DNA from 2 places in the Paenibacillus sp. NPDC056579 genome. Region 1 is predicted to be linked to the other one. Evidence: predicted binding sites of a transcription regulator. Region 1 holds the regulator's gene; the other holds the start of a gene.
What was found. Region 1 encodes NrdR, which represses ribonucleotide reductase genes. Its sites were predicted from a motif close to AACACNATATATNGTGTT; they were not measured.
Positions count from the first base shown of each region.

Region 2: a site for NrdR is predicted at 6,403-6,420, ahead of ACFQ88_RS10705 (adenosylcobalamin-dependent ribonucleoside-diphosphate reductase). Genes of this name have one in related genera too.

Region 1 is NZ_JBHTVD010000002.1:398,660-413,509, reverse strand. It holds gene ACFQ88_RS09340 (response regulator transcription factor) at 1-428, opposite strand, end outside; gene ACFQ88_RS09335 (GAF domain-containing sensor histidine kinase) at 430-2,544, opposite strand; gene ACFQ88_RS09330 (hypothetical protein) at 2,675-3,463, opposite strand; tRNA gene ACFQ88_RS09325 (tRNA-Ala) at 4,353-4,425, opposite strand; gene htpG (molecular chaperone HtpG) at 4,652-6,532, shown strand; gene nrdR (transcriptional regulator NrdR) at 6,634-7,116, opposite strand; gene ACFQ88_RS09310 (alpha/beta-type small acid-soluble spore protein) at 7,238-7,462, shown strand; gene ACFQ88_RS09305 (lytic transglycosylase domain-containing protein) at 7,496-8,104, opposite strand; gene coaE (dephospho-CoA kinase) at 8,107-8,703, opposite strand; gene ytaF (sporulation membrane protein YtaF) at 8,747-9,436, opposite strand; gene mutM (DNA-formamidopyrimidine glycosylase) at 9,521-10,378, opposite strand; gene polA (DNA polymerase I) at 10,475-13,132, opposite strand; gene ACFQ88_RS09280 (HAD family hydrolase) at 13,296-14,042, shown strand; gene ACFQ88_RS09275 (GGDEF domain-containing protein) at 14,039-14,850, opposite strand, start outside.
Region 2 is NZ_JBHTVD010000002.1:685,851-700,700, forward strand. It holds gene ACFQ88_RS10680 (YqhG family protein) at 37-1,044, opposite strand; gene ACFQ88_RS10685 (DEAD/DEAH box helicase) at 1,041-2,846, opposite strand; gene ACFQ88_RS10690 (hypothetical protein) at 3,028-4,128, shown strand; gene ACFQ88_RS10695 (lipoate--protein ligase family protein) at 4,182-5,024, shown strand; gene dat (D-amino-acid transaminase) at 5,167-6,000, opposite strand; gene ACFQ88_RS10705 (adenosylcobalamin-dependent ribonucleoside-diphosphate reductase) at 6,522-9,062, shown strand; cyclic di-GMP riboswitch class I at 9,610-9,713, shown strand; gene ACFQ88_RS10710 (fibronectin type III domain-containing protein) at 9,769-13,938, shown strand; gene ACFQ88_RS10715 (fibronectin type III domain-containing protein) at 14,015-14,850, shown strand, end outside.

The sequences.
Region 1 (14,850 bases):
CGATGCATCGGCTTCGTGACGAAATCGATCATCCGGGCGGCTACATCACCGCTGAATATGGCCTCACCGGAAGCAACTGCCCAGATAGCCCGAATAATATCATCCCTGTCCGAATCTTTCAGGATGTAGCCTCTTGCCCCCGCTTTCATAGCCGTAATAACGGAAGCATCATCCTTGAACATCGAGCAGATTAGAATGCCGATCTGCGGGTCAGCGGCTCGAATTTGCGCGGTTGCTTCAATCCCATTCAGTCCGGGCATGCGAATGTCCATTAGCACGACATGGGGCTTCAGCTCAAGGGCCAGCCGTACAACATCCTCCCCCGAAGACGCCTCGCCGACGACCGTTAAGTCTTCGGCGTTTTCCAGGATGCTCCTAACCCCCTCTCGAAACATCGGATGGTCGTCGGCAAGTAAAATACGCAGCATTTTAAATACTACCTCCTCTGATGATTCCTGTTCGCAGCGGCAGTGCGGCGGATACATGCGTGCCGCCTGCATCGGCATTCGCAATCGTACAGCCGCCTCCCAATTCTTCTGCCCGTTCCCGAAGCGAGAACAGCCCAAGTCCGCCTTCCGTTGGTCTTGTGCTGCAGCCAAGCCCGATTCCGTTGTCGATAATGTCGAGCTTCAACGTGCAATCATCTTCTTGAAGGGCGATTCGGACTAAACAATGGCTCGCCTGCGCATGTTTTACAACATTCAACAAAGCCTCTGTCACGATCCGGTAGGCGCCGACCTCAACTGCAGCTGGCAGCAAGGGCAACTGCTCCGGCAAATCCAACTCGATGAGAAGCGGTACCGCGCCCACGATGTCTCTTACCTGATGCAGCTGCTGCAGCTGATCAACGCGCTGCCTGATCGCGCCGCTTAGTCCAAGCTCATCGAGCGCTTGCGGTCTTAAATCATATACGATTCCTCTAATTTCGTCTACGGTTTCCCCAATGTCCTTCTTAAACTTGTTCATAATGTCGATCGCTTTATTCGGATCTTTCCGTATCCAATCGACGACCAGGGCAGCGGTCAAGCGCATGGCCGCCAGCCTTGGCGCAATATCGTCATGCAAGTTTTTGCGCATCGACCGGCGCTCTTCTTCCCGTGCGAAAATAAGCTGCTCCCGCGTCTCCTGCAAATCACCCAATAGCATTCGAATGTCCATCGTCTGCTTAACGCCTTGGACAACCGCACCTGCTTGCCGCGCAAGGACATGCAGCAGCTTCCAGTCAGCGTCGCTAAAGCTCTCTTCCGGCCCGCGAGTGCAAACAAACAAAGAGCCGAGCTCTTGACCGCCGGCGACCAGCGGAAGTTGCGAAACTTTCCCTTCATCCTCATGCCCAATCGAGGCGACACGCAGCGCTTCGCCTTGATGCGTCACCTGAATAGCAGCATAGGGAAGGTGAAGCGAATCCTTCACAGTTCGGACGACGATGTCAAGCACCGCCTCCGGCGACGACGGTTCCTTCAACCGATTGCCTAGTTCCTCCAAGATGGAGAAGGGATCGGTCTGAACTCCATAAACAAGCCGGTTGATACCACGTTGAAGCTTTTCCTTCAAAGGGGCGAACACGACGGCCACAATGCCCGCACCGATAATCGAGAAGATCATATTCGGATCCGACTGAAAGAGAACGGAGAGATACCACACCGTCAGTGAATATAGTGTAATGATGACAGCGCTCAGGCCGCCATATACAAGTGTACGATTGACGATCGGGTCGATATCCCACAGCCGCCTCCGCAGCATCGAGATGCCAAGCGTAACCGGAATCGGCAGCATCCCGAGCAAAACAGCGACATCCAGTGCAAACATGGCCGCAGGTTGAGCCGTTTGGTAAAACTGACTGTCATAGAGCAACGGAGCGATCGATACTGCGAGCAGGAACATAATCGATAGAAACAAGCCATACAGTACCCACTTGGTCTGCTGCTTCTCGGCAACTTGTGCATAAACGCGGTATCGGATGAATTGATTCCAGATGATCGTACCGTAAAGCAGCAGCATCCACAGCAGCGTCAGCCAGATCGGCCATTGCGCGGCTCCCCAGGGCTGCTCCGGAAAATACCAGGAGATGTTTCTTAAGACGGCAAGCGCGACGACCATCCAAAACATCGGCTTGTTGACGATTTTTCCGTTCGGGAACAGCGTCAGAAAAAGGACAAACGCTAACATCGACAGATCGTTCAGGAAGCTCGTCAGCCATCCCAGCTGTGCCCATTGAATAACTATGAAGCTGGATGTATGGAAGGAAATCAGTGCAATTGCGGCGACCCAGGACATCGGTTCCTTCGGCCGCTTGCAAAGGATGATGACTGCGGTTGCAAAGTAGATGAGAAAGTCGGTAAGGCTAATCCCGGTATAGAGTCCTGCAAAACCGCTGCGCGAAAGGCCCAGTCGGTTGACGATATCTGCCGAAAGCGGGGTCAAGACGCTATATTCGCATGCAGTCCTCAGACAATCGTCTCTTAAATAGACATAGTAAGAAGGAATTTTCCAAAGAAATAGTCCAGCATAAACCGCGCAAAGCATAAATGTTCCAAAGTGCAAAGCAGACCGCCACCTGAGAAGGTGGCAGCCGCCTTGCGCTTCATGCAGCCTCGAATTGTTTCTCGATATCATCATATATTCTCACCCTTATGCAATAGTCCGCTCATGATTGAATCGAATGAGGGTGTCGTTAGGTGGAGCCGGGTCCCAGCTGTCGCAATACGGTTGCTCCATAGACTAAGCCGTATATGATTGCCGCCGCCCCGCCTATGAATCCCCAACTGCCCGGATAATCCGGCAGGGTAATCGAAGCGGCCCCCATGTAAATATAGGAAAGCCCTTGAAGAATCCCCAGCGTGCGGGATCCAGTCCGCGAAGTTGCCGTCAAGTAGCCGGAATAGAGAAGCGTCAGGCCAAGTGCGGTGCCTTCGCCCCAACGAAACTGCATTTCACTGTCGCTGATTTGTCCAATGGCTCCATGGACCATAAAAGGCAGCAGCCCCAGCAGGGCAATCCCGGTCATGATGAGCAGCGTCCGGTTGATCGTTTTCGGTTCTCTTGGGCGGAGCATCTCACGACGTTTAGGATAAACTGCGAACAAAACCCCAAGCACCACGGCAAATAGAATAAAAACGAAAAATGTTTGCATAGCGAGCGCCGGATCCGTCAGCAGAAGAGTACCGAGGAAAATAAGATGCCCGACAAAATAAAAATGAAGCAACAGCGGCTTGTCAAGCGGAGACTTTAGCATAGCCAACAAGCTTATGCTGAACAGAATGCCGATCAATGCTCCATGGGATGCGGCATGGAACCGTAATTGTTCCGGGAGCGGTGTTGAGGCCAGGGGGGAGCGAACCCAAGGCTCCAGCGCTTCGGATAATCCCTGCAGCATGATTAGCCCGGCAGCCGTGAATACAACGGCAAAAAATCGAAATACGATTCCAAGCACTTCTCCTTTACTTCCTGCATTTGTTTCCATTCTACGCCTCCATCGATTTTTTTTGTAGCTTTTATTTGCATTCATCGTAACAGAAGCGATTTCCCGGCTTGCAGAGAGTGCGTCCCGGACCTATGGGAAAAGTGAAAGGAAAAATGATCAGAAGTGATGCATTGGGAGGATGCGCTGCTTCTCTTAAAGGAAGCCGCAGAAGAAAGGAGAGACGAAATCTTGCCGACATATAATTCAGGCTACTCCTGAATGAGTTATAGTAAGCCTTGAGGAGACAGCCTTATTTTATGGAGCCTAGGGGGATGTATGAATCCTCATTTAGCTTGCTGACGAAGCCTACTCGACGTTGAAGATCCTAGCGGTAGATTCAGACGCCGTGCTCCTCCACTTCGCTCCTGCGAACGGGACGCCCCCTGACCTCATTGCTGCCAGCGATGCGCTCTCCCATTACGGCAATAAAAAAACGCCACTACGTTAATCGTAGTGACGCTTTTTTATGGAGCCTAGGGGGATGTATGAATCTTCATTTATCTTGCTGACGAAGCCTACCCGACGATGCAGATCCTAGCGGTAGATTCAAACGCCGTGCTCGTCCCCTTCGCTCCCTGCGCGCGGGACGCCCCCCTTTCAGGGGTTCGCTCCCCCATTACGACAATAAAAAAACGCCACTACGTTAATCGTAGTGACGCTTTTTTTATGGAGCCTAGGGGGATGTATGAATTCTCTTCATTATATTGCTTACGATGACAACTCACCGATGACAACCTTAGCCGTAGAATTCAACGCCGTGCTCCTCCACTCGAAGCTTTACTCCGATGATTATTCATCCATTCCGTCCGCGCGGACTGAACCCTCGGGGTTCGGCCCCGCTGGCTCAAAAAAAATCCCCGGAACCCTAATGGTTCCGAGGATTTTCTTATGGAGCCTAGGGGGATCGAACCCCTGACCTCATCGCTGCCAGCGATGCGCTCTCCCAGCTGAGCTAAGGCCCCGTAACGAGAACATGATTTATTATATAAAACAGTTCAAGAAAATGCAAGTCCCTTTATTAAAAAATTTTTAAAGGAAATGATAGATCATAGAATGCCCTTTTTTCCCTTGTATTGACATTAAAAACGAGGAATGATATAAAATTAGTGAGTAGCACTCGAAGAGTGAGAGTGCTAATTTTGCCGTAACCCCCATAGCATCGGACCATATCAATAAGGAGAGATCATAATGGAAAAGAAACAGTTCCAGGCGGAATCCAAACGACTGCTGGAAATGATGATCAACTCGATTTATACGCAAAAAGAGATTTTTCTAAGAGAATTGATATCCAACGCAAGCGATGCGATCGATAAGATTTACTACAAAGCATTAACGGATGACAAGCTCGTTTTCGACCAAGACAGCTACTACATCAAGGTCACTGCGGACAAAGAGAACCGCACGTTGACGCTCCGCGATACCGGTATCGGCATGACCAAGGAAGAGCTGGAAAACAATCTCGGCGTTATCGCCAAGAGCGGCTCCCTTGCCTTCAAGAAAGAAAACGAAGCCAAAGACGGCCACAACATTATCGGGCAATTCGGCGTCGGATTTTACTCCGCTTTTATGGTAGCGGACAAGGTTACGGTCGTCAGCAAAGCGTTGGGTGCGGACAGCGCCTACAAATGGGAATCGACCGGCGCAGAAGGCTACACCATTGAGCCTTGGGACAAAGATTCCGTAGGTACGGAAATTACGCTGCAAATTAAAGATAATACGGAAGACGAGAGCTACGACGAGTATTTGGAGCAGTATCGTCTGAGAGCCATTATCAAGAAGTATTCCGACTTCATCCGCTACCCGATCAAGATGGATATTAAGGGCAGTAGACCGAAGGAAGGCTCCGACAACGAGTTCGAGGATTACGAAGAAGAACAGCACGTCAATAGTATGGTGCCGATCTGGAGAAAAAATAAAAGCGAGCTTACACAGGAAGATTACGAGAATTTTTACCACGAGAAGCATTACGGCTTCGATAAGCCGCTCAAGCACCTTCACATCAGCGCGGACGGAGCGGTCGTCTATCAAGCTATCCTGTATATTCCGGAAAACATTCCGTTCGATTACTACTCCAGAGAGTTTGAAAAAGGTCTGGAGCTGTACGCCAACGGCGTGCTGATCATGAACAAATGTGCCGATCTGCTCCCTGATCATTTCAGCTTCGTCAAAGGGATGGTCGACTCGGAAAGCTTGTCGCTGAACATTTCGCGGGAAATGCTGCAGCATGACAGACAGTTGAAGCTTATCGCGAAAAACATCGCAAGCAAAATCAAGAGCCAGCTGCAAAGCATACTGAAGGACGAGCGGGAGAAGTACGAGCAATTCTACAAATCGTTCGGCCGCCAGCTCAAATTCGGCGTATACAGCGACTACGGCCAGCACAAAGACGTGCTGCAGGACTTGCTGATGTTCTACTCCTCCAAGGAGAAAAAGCTCGTTACGCTGGATGAGTACGTTGCGAGAATGCCTGAGGATCAAAAATACATTTACTACGCTTCCGGCGAATCGAACGAACGGATCGAGAAGCTTCCTCAGACGGAGCTTGTAGCGGAGAAAGGCTACGAGATCTTGTATTTCACTGACGACATCGACGAATTCGCGATCAAAATGCTGATCAATTATAAGGAAAAAGAATTCAGATCGGTTTCGAGCAGCGATCTCGGCATCGAAGCGGATGAGGAAAAAGAGCTCAACGAATCCGAGAAGAACGAGAATAAAGAGCTGTTCGAGTATATGACTTCCCAGCTGTCCGGCAAAGTCAAGACGGTCAAGGCTTCCAAAAGATTGAAGTCTCATCCGGTTTGCCTTTCCACGGAAGGCGAAGTGACGATCGAGATGGAGAAAATTTTGCGGGCGATGCCGAACAATCCGGATGTCAAAGCGGATAAGGTGCTCGAAATCAACGTCCATCATGCGGTATTCGAATCACTGAAGGATTCCTACGCCAAAGACAAGGAAAAGCTCAATCTGTATACCGCCCTGCTGTACAACCAGGCGCTGTTGATTGAAGGCTTACCGCTTCAGGATCCGGTTGAATTCACTAACGATATTTGCAAAATCATGGTCTAATTCTATGACGCGGCGGCATTCACTCCGCCCGTCTCCTAAAAAATAAAATCACAGGTGCATTGAGCTCGTCATCCTACATGTTGACTCTCTGCACCTGTGATTTATTTTTTATCTTCCCCTACCTGAACCTGATGCTTGGACAAAATGTCCGTCAGCTCTCTCATGAACATGTTGATATCCTTGAATTGACGGTACACCGAAGCAAACCGGATGTACGCCACCTCATCGACGGGATACAGCTGCTCCATGACAATTTCCCCGATTTCCCGGCTGTCTACTTCAGCGCTCGCCGTGTTGCGGATCTGCTTCTCGACCTCGGAAACAATCTTGTCGAGCTGCTCCACGGATACGGGACGCTTCTCACAAGCCCGGATCAAGCCGCGCAGCATTTTTTCCCGGCTGAACTCCTCCCTGCTCCCGTCTTTTTTGATAACGATTAGCGGCGTTTCCTCCACCATTTCGAAGGTTGTAAATCGTTTGGTGCACTTCTCGCACTCCCTGCGGCGTCGGATCGATTTGTTCTCATTGGCCGAACGGGAATCCAATACCTTCGTTCCGGCATAGTCACAGTATGGGCACTTCATGGCCTTCTCTTTCTCTCCCTTCCACGGGTGTAATCGAATAAATTATTGCCAGCGAATCCCTGTAATGATCTTCAGTGAAAAGCACATAATAGGATTACAAACGACAAGGAGGTGAACAGACATGGGTGCAGGACAATCTCGCAGCAGCAACCAATTGGTTGTTCCACAAGCTAACGCAGCTTTGGACCAACTGAAATACGAAGTAGCTCAGGAATTGGGTATCGCCATTCCTCAAGACGGTTACTACGGTAACATGGCTACTCGTGACACTGGTGCTATCGGGGGACACATTACTCGTCGCCTGGTGCAAATCGCCGAGCAAACACTTGCTGGCGGCAGCCGATAATGACAGATAGAGAAGTATTGGACAGAGTGTTCCTTAGGGAGCCTGTCCAATACTTCTTTTCTTTTCAGGGGGGATGCCCCATTCCTCTGCATAAAGTGTATGATACTTATTATAATAATACAAAACGCGCTGAATGTAATGTCTCGTTTCTCCATAAGGGATCAAATCGGAACGCTGAACCGTTCCATCCCACTCCTGATTTTGAAGCCACCGGTTCACCTTACCCTGTCCCGCATTGTAGCCTGCAACGGCTGCGGCCGTATTACCGTTAAACTCCTTGTGCAGCCAGCTGAGGTACCACGTTCCGAGCTGAATGCTGACGGAAGGCTTTTCCAGCTCATCCTTATACGAAGACGGGAAACGTCCTGCCTCAACAATCCATTCCGAAGTGTCGGGCATAAGCTGCATTAAGCCGTAAGCGCCTTTTTTGGATGAAATGTTCGTTTTATAATTCGATTCGACTCGGATAATAGCTGCAACCAATAGCGGGTCCACTTCGTATTTGGCAGCATGCTGCCTGATTTCCTCTTCATACTTGATTGGGTATAGCAGCTTTCCTACCGTGTCGCTGCTCATAAACAAGAGGAGGACGAAAGTTATGAAAAGTAGAGCAAATACTCGTTTTTTCCGCCAAAAGCTGATGCTCATAGCAGCCTCCTTCCCCTTAAGAAAGCCTCCACCTGCTCCTCAGTCTGTGCAAGCGTTCCCTGATTGTCAATAACAACGTCCGCCAGAGCTCTTTTCTGCTCGATATCCATTTGCGCCGCAAGACGCGCTTCCGCCTGCTCTTCCGATATCCCATCTCGCTGCATCAGTCTTTGTCGTTGTAACGTTCTTGGTATGTATACCACCATAACGGCTTCGTACATATGCTGCAGTCCGGACTCATAAAGCAGCGGTACGTCCACTACGACAAGCTTGTCCGGATAAAGCCGCTCGTACTCGCTCATACGCTCGCGCATGAGGGCACGGATGGAAGGGTGCATAATGCTTTCAAGATCTTTGCGTGCCTGCGGGTCGCCGAATACCGTTTCGCCCAGCTTTTTACGGTGAAGGGAGCCATCCGGCAGCAGCACCTTGGAGCCAAACCGTTCCCGGATTTGGGCTAATACAGGGCTGCCGGGCTCTACCACCTCGCGGGCAATCCGGTCGGCATCAACCAGCATCGCGCCGCGCTGCACCAGCATCTGGGAAACGGTGCTTTTGCCGCAGGCGATGCCTCCGGTCAAACCGATATTCATAATCATTTCTCCTTCGAGTTTTAAGGCAAGTGCATAAGCGCCGTTACATCAATTTCATGATACCCATAATAATCAAAACAAATCCCGGAAACACGGACAATCGTTGAATCCAAGACAAATCCGAGTACTTAAAACCTATTCGTAAGCCGGTCGCCAAAAAGGTCCCGCTGGCCAAAGCAATGACAGCGGAAGTAATGAGCGGCGCAAAGCCTATTAACGCAGCTCCGATCCCGGCGCCGAATGCGTCCAAAGACAAAGCGACTCCCAAGAGTACGGCTTCAGATGCGGAAATGTTCCCCGAACGGTCAATGTCCGCAATGGAAGGCTTACGCAAAATCTGGATCACAAGGCCAAGACGCTTCAATTCGATATACATAACTTCCTTCGCACTTGCAACCGGAGTCTCCTCCACCTTCACTTCCGCTTCCGGGCTTTGGCCTGCAGGAGCGTCATCCTCGTCTTTTTTCTTCGACAAGACCTGGTATACGGCCCATACTCCGATGCCGATCAGGATCAAGCCTCCTGCCGCCTTCGCATAAAGCGGATCGACAAATCGGCTTACAAGCACTCCGATCTGCATTGACAAATAAATGATACATCCTGAGCATAAGGAGATGATTGCAACAGATACCAACGGGATGCGAATTTTACGCAGTCCGTACATAACTCCTACGCTGAAACCGTCGAGACTGACGGCCAGAGCCAAAATCAATAACGAGATAAAAGGCAGCATGGTGTTCCCCTCCCGGCCATTTTACTCCTACTATATGGCGGATATGGGCGGAGCGTGCACAGTAAGGGAACAGCGGACCGGATGCTACGGCTTGGTTCGCCTGACCCGCTTGCGTTCTAATGGCTGGCAGTTCGGGCAAAAATGCGTGCCCCGCCCGCCTACGACCGTTTTTTCAATCTCGTGGCCGCAGTCAGGACAAGCTTCGCCCTTGCGTCCGTACATTTTCAGCTGATGCTGGAACATGCCGATTTCACCCTGCCCGTTGACGTAAGACTTGACGGAGGAGCCGCCTACAGCTACCGCCTCATTCAAAGTCTTAACTATCGCTTCGTACAATGCAGCAAGCTCCGCTGAGGACAAAGAGCTTGTCTCCCGTTCCGGATGGATTCCGGCCAGAAACAACGACTCATCCACATAAATATTCCCCAAGCCGACGATATATTCCTGATTGAGCAGAAGCGGCTTGATCTTGGTCGTGCGGCCGGACAGCTTCGCGAGAAACGCCTCCAGCGTGAACGATTCATCCAGCGGCTCCAGCCCCAGCTTGACCAGCGGCTTCTCTTCAAGCTCCCTGCCTTTCGGAAACACATGCATCGTACCGAACTGCCTTACATCCTTATATCTCAATTCACTTCCATCGCTAAAATGAAATACGACATGCGTATGAAGCTCCAGCGGATCGTTCTTGTCGTATAGACCGTACCGCCCTTCCATCCTCAGATGGGACACAAGCGTAAAGTCATCCATCTTAAAAAGGAGGAATTTGCCGCGCCGTTCGATCGATTGGATCGTCTGGCCTTCCAGAAGCAGACGGAATTCGTCCGCTTCCTCCGGGAGCTGAATAATCCGCCGCAAATGAACGGATACGCTCTCGATGGTTTTCCCCTGAACCAGCTGGTTTAAAGTTCTTCTGACTGTTTCGACCTCCGGCAATTCCGGCATGATGTTCACCTCGGTGCTGTTTGCAAAGTGCGTCTCGAATGTTTATAAGAGGCAGACACGTTCCCCACACTTTGCAAACAGAGTATTTATTGTATATTACTTCGCTTCGTACCAGTTCGACCCGGCATCGACTTCGACCTTCAACGGCACATCCAGCTTCAACGCGCTTTCCATCACTTCCGCTACCGTAATCTTCATCGTCTCGATCTCGTGCTCCGGTACCTCGAATACCAATTCGTCATGCACCTGCAGGAGCATACGGCTTTGCAGTCCGTCCCGCTTCAGACGCTCGTCCATCTGCACCATGGCCAGCTTGATGATATCCGCAGCCGTTCCCTGGATCGGCGTATTCATGGCCGTCCGTTCGGCGAACGACCGCAGGTTGAAGTTCGATGCCGTAATTTCCGGCAAATAGCGGCGCCGCTGCAATAACGTCGTCACGTAGCCGTTTTGGCGCGCCTGTTTGACAATATCGTCCATATATTGGCGAACCCCTTGGAACACGGCAAAATACTGCTCGATGAATTGAGCCGCTTCCTTACGGGTAATGTTCAAGTTTTGGGATAAACCGTAATCGCTTATGCCGTATACGATGCCGAAGTTGACCGCTTTCGCCTGGCGTCGCATATTCGAGTCCACCTCCGACTCCGATACGCCGAATACGTCCATCGCGGTTTTCGTATGAATGTCCATATCGTGCAGGAACGCTTCCATCAGCTTCTCATCCTGGGAAATGTGCGCCAGCACGCGCAGCTCGATCTGAGAGTAGTCGGCCGTCAGTATCGACCAGCCCGGCTCGGAAGGCACGAACACCTTGCGGATTTTACGTCCCTCCTCCAGACGGATCGGGATGTTCTGCAGGTTCGGGTATTGGCTGCTCAGCCGGCCTGTTGCCGCAATCGTCTGCTTGTAATACGTATGCACCTTGCCCGTTTCACCGCGCACCTCCTTCAGAAGCCCTTCGACATAGGTCGATTGCAGCTTGGCCAGAGAGCGGTAATGCAAAATATGCCCGACCGCAGGGTGGTACGGCTCCAGCTTCTCCAGCACCTCCGCATCGGTGGAGTAGCCGGTCTTGGTCTTCTTGATCGTTGGCAGCTCCAGCTTCTCGAATAAAATTTCGCCAAGCTGCTTCGGTGAGTTAATGTTGAACTCGGTGCCGGCCGCATCGTAGATCGACTGCATGATTTTTTCCAGCTGTGCGCCAAGCTCCGCGCCATATTGCTTCAGCCCGTCGGTATCCACCTGTATGCCTTTCTCCTCCATGGATGCCAGGACGTGAGCCAATGGCTGCTCGAGCTCGTAAAACAACCGGTGCATATCGTTCGCGTCCAAGTCCCGCTTCATAGGCTCGGTCAAGCCTTGAACCGCCGCCGCTTTACGGCACATAAAATCGGACAGGATGTCGATGGAAGGGATTTGGAATTTCGCTCCTTTGCCGAACACGTCCTCATCCGCCTTCAAATAAGGCAGGCCATATTTACCTGTCAGACCGTTCAGTGTAAGCGCCGATTCCGTCGGGTCCAGCAAATAAGCCGCGAGCAGCGCGTCGAACGACGTTCCGCGAAGCTGAATGCCGCGCCACGACAGCACGATTTCCGCGCGGTGCTGGTCATAGACCGACAGCTGCTTATCTTCGGCTTCGAGCCACGCTTTCACCGCTTCCGCCTCCGCAGAGCCTGAAGCTAGCAGCTCGAACGGTAAGTAATAACAGGCTGCCTCCGTATACAGCGCAATGCCGATCATTTCAGCCGTATGCGGGTTATCGCCGGCTGCCTCGACATGGATCGCCGTCACTTGAGGGAGCGCCTGAACCAGCTTCTCAAGCCCCTCGCGATCCTGCACCGTTACCGCTTCAATAGCCGCCTGTTCTTCCTGTCCGGCATCGCTTGTGGAGAAATCCATTTTCTCAAGCAGCGATTTGAACTCCATCTTGCGGAACATGTCTCCGAGGGCTTGTCCGTCGTACCCTGTGTAGGCGATATCCTCCCACTTCGTATCAAGCGGAACCTCGCGGTAAATCGTCGCCAGCTCCTTGCTCATCCGCGCGTCGGCGGCGTGCTCCTCGACCTTCTCCTTCATCTTGCCCTTCAGCTGTGCGGAATTGGCCAATACGCCTTCCACAGTCTCGAACTCGTGCAGCAGCTTGAGCGCGGTTTTCTCTCCAACGCCGGGAATGCCCGGAATGTTGTCGGATGCGTCGCCCATCAAGCCTTTCAAGTCAATGATCTGCTGCGGCGTCAAACCGTACTTTTCCTTGATCTGCGCTTTATCGTACAGATCGACCTCGCTGATTCCTTTGCGTGTCAACGCTATCGTTACCCGGTCGGAGGCAAGCTGGAGCATGTCCTTATCGCCTGTAACGACAAGGACGTCAATATCGCCCTTCTCATCGGCCATACGGGTCAGCGTCCCGATAATGTCGTCCGCTTCATAGCCCTCGAGCTCGAATTGAGCCATACCGAACGATCGAATCAAATCCCTTACGAGCGGAAACTGCTCGGACAGCTCCGGCGGCGTCTTCGCTCTTCCACCTTTATATTCTGCGTAGTCCTTATGTCGAAACGTTACTTTCCCCGCGTCGAACGCCACGAGGAAATGGGTCGGCTTTTGCTCCTCCAGCAGCTTTAAGAGCATCGTCGTGAAGCCGTACACCGCATTCGTATGCAATCCGCTGGAATTGCTAAGTAAAGGCAAAGCATAAAAAGCCCTGAAGGCAATACTGTTGCCGTCAATCAATATTAATTTCGACATGGATACACCTCATTTTCCTTAAGCATCTTCTTCCATGATAGCATAGGACAATGAAAGAAAAAAAGCTTACGTCCACTTTCCTATTGTTGGGGTGACGCCCGCCGCTTGAGCATAAACATAAAGTATAAGGCGATGTTTGTCGCGTAAACGGAGGTATACGTCCATGAGCACCTCAAACCGGTCCCAAAGCAAAAAAGCCATTTGCTTCGACGTCAATCAAACCTTGATCCATCAGGGTTTACATTTCGAGCAAGCGTTCCGTTCCGTTTGGGACGACTATTATGCCCGTTCCATCCGGGACAGCTTTCCGCAATCGGAGGAGCTGTGGAGCAAATACCAGCTGCACTGGCAGCAGCATAAAAAAAACAAAACCGTCCGCATGCAGCTGGACGATTTGCAGCAGATGTGTCTGCACGATGCGCTCAAGGAGCTGGAAGTGCCGGTGCATCAGCAGTTTACGAGAGATTTTTTCCAATTGGTGCGAAAATCCAGGCTGGCTGCGAAATCGATGGCTCCAGGGGTGGAGGACACTCTGAAGTCGCTGGCCCCGCGCTTCAAGCTGGCAATCATCAGCAACAGCCCGAGGAGCGAGGTGATTCATCTGCTCCATCGCTTCGGTCTAAACGACTATTTCCCGGACGAGCGAATCTTCACGGCACATCAGGCTTCGGAGAAAAAGCCTCATATTCCGCTGTTCAAAACCGCTATCAAAACGCTGAATGTATCCCCAAGGCAAATGGTGATGGTCGGGAACTCGTGGAAGCACGATGTGTGCGGAGCTACCAAGGCCGGGCTCGATGCCGTATGGATCCAATCCGGTACCGCGGCAAAAAAAATTTCTCAGCAAAAGCTCGGGAAACGGAACGTGTATTGTATTCAGCATTTGGATCAGCTGCTTGAACTCTTTTAAACGTAGTCCCCGTCACCGATGCAAGCACAGTGATAAATGCTGCCCGGATGCTCCTTGGACATTTTCTTCAGCTTGGCCGAAGCTTGCGATATTTGCTCGAGTGTAACGGACCCGGCTGTTCCGCAAATAATGAGCGACAGCGAGATCGTAACTCCGGCATTGTCTACCTTGTTGCCGTTGCGGTCCTCGACATACAGCCAATCGTCTCCCTCATACAGCAAACGAACCCCTTGATCGAACCGCCTTATGATCTCCTTGCACAGCTTCTCGGGCTCATCCGATGAGGTGATGGCAATAAAGTCGTCGCCTCCGATGTGTCCGACAAAATCATGCGGCAATCCGCACGCGAACAGCGACTGCTGGATCACGTCCGCCGTATATTGAATCAGCTGGTCTCCCTTTTGAAATCCGTACCGGTCGTTAAACCATTTGAAATAATCGAGGTCCGCGTAAATGACCGAGAAGCCTTTCTTCTCCAGCAAACGCTTGCTCAGCTCGCGGTGAATCTGAATGTTGCCGGGCAATCCGGTTAACGGGCTGGCCACCTTCGCACTTTCCATCCTTGCATTCGTTATGCACTCCAGTATGGAGCGAATGGAACAGGCTCCCGCCATTTTGCCCTTGCTAGTAATGACGACCAAATCGTACAAGTTGTTAATATCGCGCGAGGTAGCGAGCTGCGATACGTTTTCCACCGGAGTATGCTCGTCCACAATGAGTGGCTGCTTGTCCATAATCTGATCGATCGAGCGGTTCCAGAATAGTGAAAAGCCATACTGCCCGGCCAGCTGCTGAAACAAGCTTTCCC
Region 2 (14,850 bases), 290 kb from region 1:
TTTGCTTCTATTTTTGCTGTCATTTAGCGGAATTCGTCAGTTCATAGCCGGATTCCCCGCTTGAAGATGGAACAATCCGCAATTGATGACGGTTACCTCGATTCGCGGGCGGAACTGCCAGTCGATTTCCTGCCGGCGGTTCGCATATTGCGCTTCGAAATCCGGCTTTTTGTCAAGATCGGCACTCTGAATTAACGATTCATAGTAGGTACGGATCCGGTTCAGCTCGTCCTGGAGCCGAAATTGTGCATCCTCCGCCCACGAATGATCGTAATCCCTTAGCTTCCTCTCCAGATACTCTTCCAAATAAATAACGGCACGCGGCAAGGTAAGCCTATCCGGGATCATATAGACCTGCGGCGGAATTCGGGGGGACAGCCTCCGTGTCCTCAAAACATCCTGAAAGTGCTCCCGTATTTCTCCCGTAACCATATGGATGCCGAGCGAATGGATTTCACTGCGTTTCATATCGCATGCCATCTCCACCTTGTAATTCACCTGCATCCACGTTTCGTAGGCAAGCGTAGACATAGGGGCCGATTTTTGCTGCTGCTCGGGCTTGAATTGCTCATATAAATGGACGAACCGTCCTTTATTGCGCACGGCCTCGAATATTTGCCCCAGTCTGCGGCTTCCGAAGGTCACCTCGTCTTTGGGGACGCGCGCCGTCATTTGGGTCGGCACAAAGCCGAAATAACGGCCCAAAATGCTGTCGGCCGGAGCACCGGGAGGCATAGGCGCGCCTGCGGCGTTATTCCCTGCCGGGGATGGCGCAGCTTGACCTGCCGGTCCTCCGACAAGTGGTGCACTAGCTGTTTGCGATGCCTTATATTCCTCGGGATCGAAAATAAAGGTGCATGTCATCGTTTCCGGCGTAACGCCGGTCCGCTCCACAAAGCTCCAATAATAGGGGCGATAGTTCAGCTCCTTATCGGCGGAAGGGGACAGCTTCACCGTGACATAAGCCGGATGCTTCTCCAGAATATCGCACTGCTCCGCTTCGAGATAGCGCATGACGAACGTTTGAATTTGATCGGTTTTCATGAAGATACCTCCGCATCGTTCCTCGGTATCGTCTGGCCTACGGCATCGAGCATCGCGTTAACGCGCTGCATTTCGCCCGTGTCCGTATCGCGCGTAAGCCCCGTGCGAATCTCGCTGAACGAACGGCCCAGATCGTCCATTTGCCGGCGAATTTCATCCTCATTTTTGGAGCTTAGAATCATTTGCGCCAGCTGCTTTTCAAGTGAATGAGTCTGTTCGAACCGTTCGAGTATCGTATCGAGCTCACCGATGACCAGCTCGAACATATTGATTTTTTCGTGAAGAAGCGAAAGAATGTACTCTTCAATCGTTCCACGGGTCGATAAATTGTATATTTTTACATCGTCCTGCTGCCCGAGCCTATGCACACGCCCGATTCGCTGCTCAACCCGCATCGGATTCCAGGGCAAGTCGAAGTTGATCATGTTGTGGCAAAACTGCAGGTTGATCCCTTCGCCGCCAGCCTCTGTCGCCACAAGCACCTGCGCGCGATTGCGGAACAAATCCATCATCCAGTCTTTTTTGCCGCGGTTCATACCGCCCCGGTACGGGACGGCTGTAATTTTGTGATCCTTCAAAAACTGGAGCAAATATTCCTGCGATGCACGGTACTCGGTGAATATAATCACCTTGTCGTTAATCTCCTGAACGAGCTCCATTACCTTCTCCGCCTTGGTATTGGACTTGATGCTGCGGATCAGCTCGACCAGCTCCCAAATACGCGGCCGAAGCGGGGAGTCCTCCGGCGTCTTCTTGAACATATTCACCAGCGTAATGAATACGGCGTCGCGGCTGCTGCATACTTCGCGCTGCAGGGTAACAAGCGACAAAATGCTGCTCAGATCGCCTCCCGCCTCCTCGTAGCGCCCCTTGACGAAATCGGTCACCCCATTGTAAAGCGCTTGCTCTTCAGGAGACAGCGCTAAAGGAATGTTGCGCACGATACGCTTGGTGAAATTGACATTGCCGTCGCTGCGGCGGTTGCGGATCATCACCTTGGAGAGCTCTTGCTGCAGCTGCTCCTCGTTTTTGGGAATTCGCTTGTCGACGACGTAATTCGCCTGGAAGCTGTTCTGCCCGCCCAATTGACCCGGCTTCAGCAGCGTGATCAGATTGTACAGCTCTTTCAAATCGTTCTGCACCGGCGTCGCGGTCAGCAGCAAGCAATATTTTTTACGAAGCTCGTTGATGAATTGATAGTTTGTCGTCTTCTTGTTTTTGAGCTTATGGGCCTCATCGACGATCAGCATATCGTATTCCATACCGAGAACAATGTCGCGGTGCGGGTCGCGCTTGGCCGTATCCATGGACGCAACGACAATATCGTTCTGCACCCACATATATTCTTTCTTCTGCGCAACGGCAGGTATGCCGAATTTCTGGTTCAGCTCGCGGACCCACTGCAGCACGAGAGAGGCGGGGACAAGAATAAGCACTTTTTTGACAAGGCCGCGAATGATATACTCTTTTAATATAAGCCCTGCTTCTATCGTTTTACCCAGTCCAACCTCGTCGGCCAGAATAGCTCTGCCCCGCATTTCGGTCAGCACTTTTTTGGCGGTTTCGATCTGATGGGGCATCGGTGTCAGCTGCGGAATGTGAACGAGCGACTGGAGCTGATCAAAGCTTGATATCAAGCTCGCTTGCTCCGCCTCGAAGGCCAGCTGGTACAAAGTCCAATCGTCCCAAGTGCCGTTACGCAGCGCCTTGTCGTGCAGCATTTCGAACCATTCCCGGTCGTAATGAATTTGCACATGTTCGTTGAACGGACGGACGTGGTGTTTTTTATCGTTAGATTGCATGGCATGCCGCTCCTTTGGAGCCTTCCTTCGGTAAGGAAAGCTGGCATAATTAGTTTGGTGCGTACGACGGTAGTTCAGATAGAACTAGAGTTAGCTTTTAGTATGGACGAAAAAGGGGTCTTTCATAACCCGAACAGGGCTTTACAGGGGTTATTCATGTATGAAGGGGGAACGATGCTTTTTGAAAAAGTGGCTCCTAGCGCTGGCTGCTTTGATTCTATTCAGCTTAGGACTGTTCGAGTATGTTTCCCGGGGCACCCATCCGCAGGATAGCGGGACCGGGGTTGGAGCAGCACATCCAACTCGGCTGACGACAGGCGGCGGCGGGGATTTGCTTGTAGCGGATGATTATCACGTATTCAGCGTCGACAGTAAAAGCGGGGGCAGCGAGCGGATTCTGGATACCGACGGTCCTATCAGCAGCATCAGCTATTCGGCCGACCATACCGTGGTTACCGTATACAATCCGAATGACCAGACTTCGTTCCGGGGCTTGTATATTCAGGATAAGCAGTCCAAGAGCTTCACGCCCTATCCGACACCGCAATGGGCTCCTGGAAGAAGCTATGCCTTCGGGGATTTGCTGTTCGTTGCTTCTGCAGACCGTACCGTTCAGCAAGGCAATGAAATGACCAAGGTAGGCATTTTTCAGCTGAAAGAGCATCGGTGGGTGAAGGAATGGCTTGTGCCTGGAGGTGTGGAGGATGTGGAAGGCGCAGGCAAGGACGTGTACTTCGTCACTTCCAACAATGCAAGCACGAGCTCCAATATATATAAAGCTGATCTGGTCACCGGAGAATGGGGGAAGCTGATCCAGGAAGCGAGAAGATATCCGCTGGATCAAGTCAGCGTCGATACGAACGGCGATATTTATATGATGATCTCCCAGCGTCATAAAAGCGAATGGTCCAATAAAATTTATAAATTCAACTCACAGCAGGTTCCATATGAGCTTGCCAACAATTTCGTCTCCAATACGAAGCCGTATTCCTATTCCATGGAGGCACTGCAAGGAAAAATGCTGATCAACCGCTACGATGTGTCTCACAAAACCGTGGATCTGGAAAAACCGCTGGCGCTGCTCGATTTGAAAAGCCGCAAGCAGGTGCAGCTGGCGTGGGATCACCGGCCTGTCGACGTGGCGGCGATGGGAGACCGTTTTGCGGTGCTTGGAGAGGATGGGGCTGTAGCTATTGTAGCTACAGATGCATCGGAGCAGCCGAGCAGGCAGTTTCAGATTGAAGAACTGACGGAAGCAAGGACGATTTGTGCCAAAAAATAATGGAACCGAGATCTCGGATGATACACTGGGATGGAAGGAAAGGCAGGAACAGCATGAATACAAAATGGCGTTTTCTATCTACTGGGTCGCACGATCCTGCATACAATATGGCGGTAGACGAAGCGATTCTGATCGCTCACAGCGAGGGGGCGGTTCCGCCTACCGTGCGATTTTACGGCTGGCAGCCGCCGACGTTGTCCATCGGCTACTTCCAAAAGTCTGAGGAAGTCGATTTCGAACGGCTGGAGCAGGAAGGACTGGGCTTTGTCCGCAGACCGACAGGCGGCAGGGCCGTGCTGCACGATAAGGAGCTGACCTACAGCATTATCGTAGCGGAGAGCTATCCAGGCATTCCGAGCGGAGTGACCGAGGCTTATCGCGTGCTGAGCGAAGGGCTGCTGCTCGGGTTCCGCAAGCTTGGGCTGGATGCGCAGATGGTGCAGCTTGCAAGCGAGGAGGACAAGAGCAAGTACGCCTCCATGGGCTCGGCTGCCTGCTTCGATTCGCCGTCCTGGTACGAGCTGGTGGTAGAAGGCCGCAAAATAGCGGGCAGCGCGCAAACCCGCCAAAAGCAGGTCGTGCTGCAGCACGGATCGATTCTGCTCGATATGGATACGGAGCAGCTGTTCCGCGTCCTGCGCTTTAAAAACGAACGGATTCAGGAGCGGCTGAAGCAGCAGTTTTCGCAAAAAGCGGTAGCGATCAACGACATTTGCCGTGAGCTGGGAAGGCCGACGGTTCAACTGGCGGAAGTGGAAGTCGCATTCCGTGAAGGCGTCGCCGAAGGGCTCGGTGTTGAGCTGGAGGAAGGAGCCTTGACGGATTACGAGCAAACGCTGGTTCAGCAGCTTATTGCGGATAAGTACGGCAATGAGGCTTGGAACTTGCGGAGATAATGTTCTCTTGCGTGGCAGGTTCTAGCGCCAATGAGCTAGGCCTTAGACACGCGTTATCTTTCTTACTTCAGCTTTGACACTTATACGCAGTATATAGTAAAACCTTCGGAGATGATCTCCGAAGGTTTTTGGGTTATTCAGCTTAAGGCTGCACCAAACGTGTGAACGCTTGTTGAAGCTTGCGCGTCACCGGGCCTGGAGCTCCTTGTCCTACCGGTTTATGATCTACGGAGATGACAGGAGTGATTTCCGTAGTCGTCCCCGAGATGAACGCTTCCTCGGCCGAACGCAGCTCGTCCAATGTAAAGGCTTCTTCCCGAACCGGAATGCCGGCTTCATGAGCAAGCCGCAGAACGACGGCTCTCGTAATGCCATGCAGGATGAGGTTGTTGGCCGGATGCGTACGCAGCTCTCCTTGGGACACCATGAACAGATTGGAGGCGCTGCATTCCGTTACAACCCCGCTGCGGTGCAAAATGACCTCATGGACTCCTTGGTCCAGCGCGTGCTGCTTGGCAAGGACGTTGGGCAGCAGGTTCAATGTCTTCAAATCGCAGCGAAGCCAGCGGATATCGTCCATCGTAACGGCTGTGATCCCTGTTTCCATTGTAGGCAGCGGTCGAGCCATTTCCGTGCAGTAGGCCATCAGAATGGGATCCGTTTCTTTGGGAAAAGGATGCGTTCTTGGCGCCGCTCCCCTGGTAATCTGCATATAAACGGTGCCTTCGTTCAGATGATTGAGCTCGATCAATTGTTTTAACAGCTCGTCGAGCCGCTCTATGGAGTAAGGGAGAGGAATCCGTACGTCTCGTGCGCTGGATTCCAGTCTGCGGTAATGTCCCTCCGCCTCGAAAAGGGCTCCGTTGTATACCCGAAAAACCTCATATACGCCGTCCCCGAAGTAGTAGCCTCGATCATCGGGAGAAATAAGCACCTGGTCTTTCGGATAAAACTCGTTTTGGTACAAGTAGTACATAGCAATAACCTCCTAAAACCGCTGGTATAGCGAAATGCGAACAAATGTTTGATTTGTTCTTTTATTTATGATATGCTCCTATCATATGGAAAGCGATACCCTCTAACCCGAGCCTTCTATATTTAGGTTACCAATGGTCGGGACGGATTGTCAAAGGTGTGCATTGAGCTGTGTGCTGAGACACAAATAACTAGTACAGCCAATAGGTCTCGAGTCGCTATATGTCGGATTTTCATTGCTCAAAAGCACTGATTTTTGTCGAATAATATGAAGATTCAATGAGCGAAAAAGCTTGAATACCGGAGCAAATCAAAGCAAATGGCAATACGTCTTGTCCTGGCTTCCAATTTCCGCTATCCGCTCATTAGAAACACAATATGTAGTAAGTTATAATGGATTATGCATACCATATATTGTGATTTTGTTGTAGTCTATTTTTCGGGAGGTTGTTGTAATTGAACACTGTAAACGGCTCTAAACTCGAAGGATTAAGCGAAAAAATATTCCTGGACCGCTATGCGATGAAGAATGCGGATACGAGCCATACGAAGGTCGGAGATACCGTCCTCGTACTGACAAAGGATGACCCGAAATTTCCTGCGAAGGAAGTAGGCGAAGTGATTTCGCGGCAAGGCAAGCAAGTCCAGATTAAGCTTCGCAGTGGAGACATCGTAGAATCTTCGGTCGAGAAATTGACCTTAACATTAGAGAAAACACCGGAGCAGCTGTGGGATCGGTTGGCAGGCGCGATGGCATCGGTAGAAGCAACCCCGGAGAAAGTACAAGAATGGACGGATAAATTCAGATATATACTTGATGACTGGAAGCTGGTTCCCGGCGGGCGTATTGCCGCAGGAGCCGATGCAAGCGACGAGCTGACGCTGTTCAACTGCTACGTTATCCCGTCTCCTCACGACAGCCGCGGCGGAATTATGAGCACGCTGTCCGAAATGACGGAGATTATGGCGAGAGGCGGAGGAGTTGGCATCAACTTGTCTTCCTTGCGTCCTAGACGCGCAGTCGTCAAAGGAGTCAACGGATCTTCAAGCGGCGCCGTATCGTGGGGCGGACTGTTCAGCTATACGACCGGCTTGATCGAGCAGGGAGGAAGCCGGCGCGGCGCTTTGATGCTGATGATGAACGACTGGCATCCCGATGTTGTCGATTTCATCACCGTTAAGCAGACGATGGGACAAATTACGAATGCCAACTTGTCCGTATGTGTCAGCAATGGTTTTATGAAAGCCGTGAAGGAAGATTTGGACTGGGATCTCGTCTATCCCGATACGACGGATGCGGAATATGACGAGCTCTGGGACGGAGATTTGGACAAGTGGAAGAAGCTTGGCAAGAACGTGAATGTATACCGTACCGTAAAAGCTCGCGAGGTGTGGCATACCATCATTGAATCGGCATGGAAGTCAGCCGAGCCGGGCGTCGTCTTTATGGAGTATTACAACCAGATGTCCAACAGCTGGTACTTCAATCCGATCATTTGCACGAATCCGTGCGGCGAGCAGGGATTGCCGGCTTGGGGCGTATGTAATTTGTCCGCGATTAACTTGTCCAAGTTCTATGATGCCGAGAAGCATGACGTGGATTGGGATGAGCTGGGCAAAGTGGTTCGTTATTCGACTCGTTTTCTGGACAACGTTATCGATAAGACGCCTTACCATTTCGAAGAAAACCGGATCAACCAGCAGGGTGAGCGCCGCGTAGGCCTCGGAACGATGGGACTTGCCGAGCTTATGATTAAGCTGGAAATTCGTTACGGCAGCCCGGAGTCCCTTGTGTTCCTTGATCAGATCTACGGCTTCATGGCCAAAGAAGCTTATCTTGCTTCTGCCGAGATCGCATCGGAGAAAGGAAGCTTCCAGAAGTTCGAAGCGGACAAATTTTTGCAGAGCGGCTTCATGAAGAACATGACCAGCGTATATCCGGAAGTGGGCTCAGCGATCCAAAAGAAAGGAATGCGCAACGTCACGGTTATTACCCAAGCGCCTACGGGCAGCACGGGTACGATGGTTGGCACGTCTACCGGTATCGAGCCTTACTTTGCTTTTGAATATTACCGTCAAAGCCGTCTTGGCTTCGATAAGCAGTATGTTCCAATAGCTCAGCAATGGAAGGATGCTCACCCGGGCGAGGAGCTGCCGGAATATTTCATAACGGCGATGGATTTGTCGGCCGAGGATCATATTCGCGCCCAAGCCGCTATTCAGAAGTGGGTGGACAGCTCCATCTCCAAGACAGCGAACTGCCCTGCTGATTTCACCGTAGAGGAAACGAAAAATTTGTATGAGCTTGCGTTCGACCTGGGCTGTAAAGGTGTTACGATCTATCGCGACGGCAGCCGCGACGTACAAGTGCTGTCCACGGACAAGAAAGAAGATAAGGCCGATGCACAGACTAAAGGTGAAGCTGTGAAGGCGGAATCGAGTAAAGAGGATAGCACGAAGCAGGAGAGTCTTGCGGTAGCTACTACAGCAGCAACGGTTGCAGCTTCTTCCGAAATCAAACCGGGAGCGGTATTGGATAAGGAATACAAACGCCGTCCGCAAATATTGCGCGGTGCTACCTATAAATTCAACACACCGTTTGGCATGGCTTACATCACGATCAATGATATGAATGGCACGCCTAGCGAAATCTTTTTGAATGTCGGCAAAGCCGGCTCCGACGTATTCGCCATGTCGGAAGCGCTCGGACGCGTCATCTCGCTGTTCCTTCGCTACGGAGATCATGGCAACAAGGTACAGCTGCTGACCAAGCATCTGAAGGGCATCGGCGGTTCCGGCGCGATCGGCTTCGGCGCTAATCGCGTAGAATCTATTGCCGATGCAGTAGCGAAGGCACTGGAGATGCACGGCGACTTCTCCGACGAAGCGGACGCTTACGTGACGGCGACGCAGGAAGTCGTCATGGAGTCGACGGCGAAATACGCAGTGACTCGCCAATCGGCCACGTCGCTCGACTTGTGCCCGTCTTGCGGCAGCGCCTCGCTGATTAACAGCGAGGGATGCAAGAACTGCACCAACTGCGGCTACAGCCGTTGCAGTTAAGATAAAGAGAGGGGGAGGCCCCTCTCTTTTTTTCTCTTCTTTTTTATGTGAAATTCCAGAATTAATTAGAATTGTTTCATAATTCGTTAGACGGTTTGTTTCAGATTTTTTAGAATTTGATTTTATGCGTATTAGCATATGAAAATATATCAAGGCAGACGAGTGCTATTTTCGTCTGCCTATTTTATTAGTGATAAAGGATAGATAGCGGTATGACTAAATTACTCTTTGTGCCTGAATAGCTGAAGAAAGCTATTTTAAATTTGGGGACAGCTTTTTAATATTGAACTACAACTAAGAAGCAGTTGCCGATATGTATCGGCAGCAGCGTGTTGCTAACAGCCGATTCTATGAAAGGTTTTGAGTTCTCTTTAATATGTTTCCCATGCATGTACTTAGTAATTATTACTATATACGTCTATTGTCCTGCATCTTTCGACATAAGTTTTAAAAAAGTTACAAAATAATGCAGGACATTTCTACTAAATGTAGAATATTGGATAATAGTAGTAGAGACATTGTCTCATTTTTAGATTAAAACCGACTGAACAGAAAAAGGCAAACCTATCGAAAGATAGGGACGCAAAGCCACGGGCCTAAGACTTATGTCATGCATCAGCATGGATAAGGGATGGCAGCCGGGCCGCCCGATCGTGTTGGTTTTTTTGCGTTCAAAAAAGAACATTAGGGAGAAAAATGTAAAAGTATGGGGGTAAATGATGTGAGATTTAGCTTCAATATCATGACGAAAGTAGTATGTTTCTTTATGATGTTACAGTTCGCGCTTCCGTTGATCAGTCAATTGAATGTTATGGCATTAGCGGAGCAGCCGGATGAGATCAAAATAAACTTTCAGCCATCAGGTACACCGATGGTCCAGGACTACCTTCCTGATTATGGAGAAGTATTCGGATTGCAAAATGGCTACCAATATGGTTGGAATATTTCCCACACAGACGCAACCGTTGTTCGTTCTACTTATCAAGCGTCCGAGTTGAACTCTCACGTGCGCATTCGCCAAAACGGGTATTGGGAAATGAAACTGGACAATGGAAGTTATGAGGTTTCTGTAAGTGTGGGAGACGCCGTTTATTCGAGCAACAACACGTTGTTTGTTGAAGGAATCCCCTTTTTACAGCAGTCTGCTGTAAAAGGCGGAGAGCATTTAATAATTACGAAGCCAATTGATCTGAAAGATGGCAAGATAACTATCCGATCCGACGAATCGTCAGAAGGTCAAACTGCTATTCAGTTTATTGAAATTAAGAAGATCGGATCGACAATCCTGAAAGCAACAGCAATTCCTACTGATGATAACCCTACAATTGGTCCTCCACCAGAGGCGAAAAAAAATCCTGGGGATAAAGTGATTCTTTCTGGAAAGATGAACAACGAGCATAATTCGCCACCTTTTATCAGAGTAAGAGGTCTGCAGGAAGAAATTGAGCGGTATATGCAAGCTGGGGAAGAGCAGAGAGCAGAAGTACAATCAGATTACGAACGTAAAGCAACTCCATGCTCAAATTGCGATTCGGCAGGGCTCTTGAGAGCAATTGAAAACAGCACGCAGAATCCCGTAATAATCAAGGCAGGGCATCTAAATCTTGACTCTTCTATAACGTTAGGCTCTTCCTCGCGACCGGTTGTGCTTATAGCTAATGGCATTAATATGAACAGGAAATTAGATATTAATGTCACGGGCCTACTTATTGTAAAAGGAAACGTAAATGCGAATTCGGATGCAAACGTGTATATTCATGCTCCACGGGATAATGTCCTTATAAGTGGAGGGAGTCTTTGGGTCGAGGGGAATTTTCACCTAAATAATAACTCCATTTTAAAAGTAGATGATCAGCTTTTTGCCAGAACGTTAATTTATAACAACGGTTTACTTGATGTTCAGGCTAAGACTTTATGGATATCCGATAAACTTCATATTAATACCAAAGTGCAAATGCAAGTCGAGGATGAGATGGTGATCGGCGATCTTGTATCGAATAACGAAACGGCCACCATTACCATACGAAAGGGAGACTTATTTATACATAACAATGTTCATGTCAACAACCACTTGGAAATCAAGACAGGCGGATGGTTTGCAATGGGAGGAGATATGACGGCAAATAAGCGGCCAATCATACAAACAGGAAACGATGGACAGACCCAATTAAAATATACATTGCATGGTCTAAAGGCTAAGTATTACAGCGAAGGAAGCTTTAAAGGCAATGTGTATACGAAGGTAGACGAGACGATTGATTTGAACAGCAGGCCGATCTTTCCGGTGGAAGGGTTTAACGATCGTGACTTCTCCGTCATATGGTCTGGCCAAGTTGAACCTCAGTACAGCGAAAACTATAAATTTGAAGTGGATACAAGAGGAGCTGTAAAACTATGGGTTGATGATCAATTGCTATTAGAACGCTGGGACGAGCGTTACCAGGGCCGTTTATCCGGGAACATTAATCTGGAAGCTGGTAAGCGGCACAATATTCGTATGGAGTATTCCAGTACAGATAGTAATCCAAAGGCAACCCTTTATTGGGAGAGTACCTCTCAAAGAAGAGAAGTTGTCCCTCAAAATCGATTATACCCGTTTGCTACGCCTGTCATTACCGCAATTCCTACGGAAACGGGGATCGTACTCCGATGGACACCTATTTTTAATGCGGATGGCTATGAGCTGGAAATAGACGGGACGTTGCATTCACTGGGTAACCTAACCGAATACAACTACGATAATTTGGAATCGGGGACCCTTCATTCATTCCGAATACGTGCAAATAGTGGTGATTTGATCGGGCAATGGTCTCCAATTGTTCCCGTTTGGACTCTGCCGGATGTACCATCTAACATACGTCTTGACTCAACTAGCACTTCCGTACAGCTTGAATGGGATGCAGTTCGAGGGGCAACAGGGTACGATGTCGAGTTTGGTGGGATGATTCTGGATAACGGTGCATCAACTTTGTTTGTGGATAATGATTTGAATCCCAATACTCAGCGCAGCTTTAGGGTTAGAGCGAAAAACTCCAGCGGTCCTGGTAAATGGAGCAACGTGATCTCTAAAATTACATTGCCTGGAGTTCCTGGTGATCTTACAGCTTCCGCTTCAGATACATCGATTAAGGTTGCATGGAGTCGAGTCTCAGGCGCAAGTGGATATGATTTGATGGTAGATGGAATTGTTGTGGATGCAGGAGAAAGCAATACGTATTCTCATGACAAGCTAGGGCCATATACGACTCATCAATATCAGGTAAGATCTAAAAATTCGGATGGCACTAGCGAGTGGAGCCTTATTAAAGAGGCAACAACGTTACCAAGAATACCGGAAGGAATTATGGTGGGAGCTAAATCAGCAAGTTCGCTAGAATTGACATGGACAGCTGTCGAGGAAGCTGAAGCATATGAAGTGGAAGTTGACGGAGTGCCACAATCTGTAGGAACTTCTACCAGCTATACTCATTCTGGACTGAGTCCAAGCTCCGAGCATACGTACCGAGTTCGGGTTAAAAACGTGAAAGCACTAGGGTCTTGGAGTAGTAAGGTTTCAACAATGACCTGGCCGGGGATACCTCAAAATGTGCAGGCAGCTGCAACAAGCGGCAGCATCGTGATATCTTGGGATCCTGTATTTAATGCAGCGGGTTACGATATTGAAGTAGATGGATTGGTTGTTGACAATGGTTTGAACACGTTTTATGAGCATAAAGGAATCAATGCCAATGATGCCCATACCTATCGTGTGAGAGCCAAAAATGCTGGCGGAACGGGAGAATGGGCAGACGCAGTAATCAAGTCGACTATATTTGGTAAGCCGCAAAATTTGACTGCTGTAGCTACCAGCACTTCCATCACACTCTCTTGGGACCTGGTTCCTGGAGCAACAGGTTACGACGTGTTCTATGACGGTGACATCATAGACAATGGAGCATCTGGCTCGTTCGAACATCGTGGTTTAGACCCATACTCATGGCATGTATATAGAGTTCGTGCCAAAAATGATCAGGTTGTTGGGGAATGGAGCGATTCGCTTACAAAAGTAACCGTACTTGGAACGCCGTCTAACATACAAATAGACCCTTCTAGCACGCAAATTACGCTATCTTGGGATAGCGTACAAGGCGCAACGGGGTATGAGATCGAGGCGGATGGCGTTCTACTCGATAATGGTTCTGCAACGTCCTACGTGCATCAAGGCTTGCAGCCGAATACGAATCATTCATACCGAATAAGGGCCAAAAATGAAGAATCTGTTGGTGAATGGAGTGAAACCAGTGCATGGAGCTTACCGGTAGCCGGAACCACAGCACCCAAAATGCCTTCCAATGTGAAAGCAAGCGCCACTCCCACTTCCATTACCTTGACATGGGATTCCGTTAGTAACGCGACAGGTTATGATGTTGAAATTGATGGTAAAGTAATGTCTGGGCATACATCCGCTCAATATATCCATGAAGGGCTTGAGCCTAATACAATGCACGTATACCGGGTAAGATCCAGGAACAGCAGAGCGGTTAGCGGATGGACAGAACCCGTTAAAAAGACAACTACACCTCAATTAACAATAACTGTGGAAAAAGATAACTTCTTCAATTTCGTCGTTGTCGTTCCTAATAAGGCTGGATTGAAGGAACGGAAAGTCACAATTGTCTACGACCCAGATGCGGTCGAAGTTCTGGATTTGAGCGCGATGACACCTCAAATTGAATTAACATTTGGAGACATCAGCGGTACCAATATGACAGTGGACAAGTTTACACCAGGTGAAATTGTAATGACTATGAAGGATGCCGATAAAACAGTAACGAACATCATTAAATTTATTTCTAAAACTAATGAATATTCCAAAATTACGTACACGGTAGAGTAAGTGTAGTTGCTGGCAATGTAAAGGGGCGGTTTCTATATGACCGCTCCTCTCCAGAAAGGAAACCAAGGTGAAGCAGATGGGATCTCTTGTCCTTATAAGAACAAGCAAAGTTATTTTAGCCATGATTATGCTGATGGTATTAAGCTTCTATAACGAACTAATGCCAAGTAAGGTTCATGCGGAATCAGAATCCATAGAGGTTGATAGCTCCTATTACTTTGTGGGGTCTACCTCTTCCCGAAAAGAGCTGGCGAGATATAACCCGGATACAAGGCAAACGGAAGTGATTCTCGATGTAAGCTCGATGGAAGGCCGTATTTGGCTCGGTTCTAACAATAAAATATTTATTAAACCTCAAATTCCTGGAGATAAAAGGCTATGGATGTATGACACGGTTACTAAGGAACTAAAAACACGGAATCTTACGTTTTACGATAGTATGTACAGCCCTAATTATGACGACTACACATTTGGTGTGGATAATAAAATGTATTTTGAATATGTAAAGGATATTGGATCGGAGGACTATGATGTGCGTATTGGGCAGTATGACCCGGAAAAAGATACATTAAGCTTCATTGGTCCACCCGAAAGACAGAATCGCACTTTCTATGGCTTTAAAGCGGGATATAAGAACGACGTATATTTTATGTACGACAAGGGCGGGACCGATGACCAGCAGTTATGGCGAATAAAGCTGAGTGACAGTTCAGTGAGCTTAATTGAAGATGACGTATTCTATTATGGAATGGATACATCAGGGGGGATATACATAGACTTGTTCGGATTAAGATGGAACTGGGTGGTCCGGGGATATCCCGCCCTTCTTAAGGACTATGAAATAAATGTAGTTGGGTTTTACGACTCGCCTGAACCATACACCATCTATTATAGAGATAGTAATTACTATTA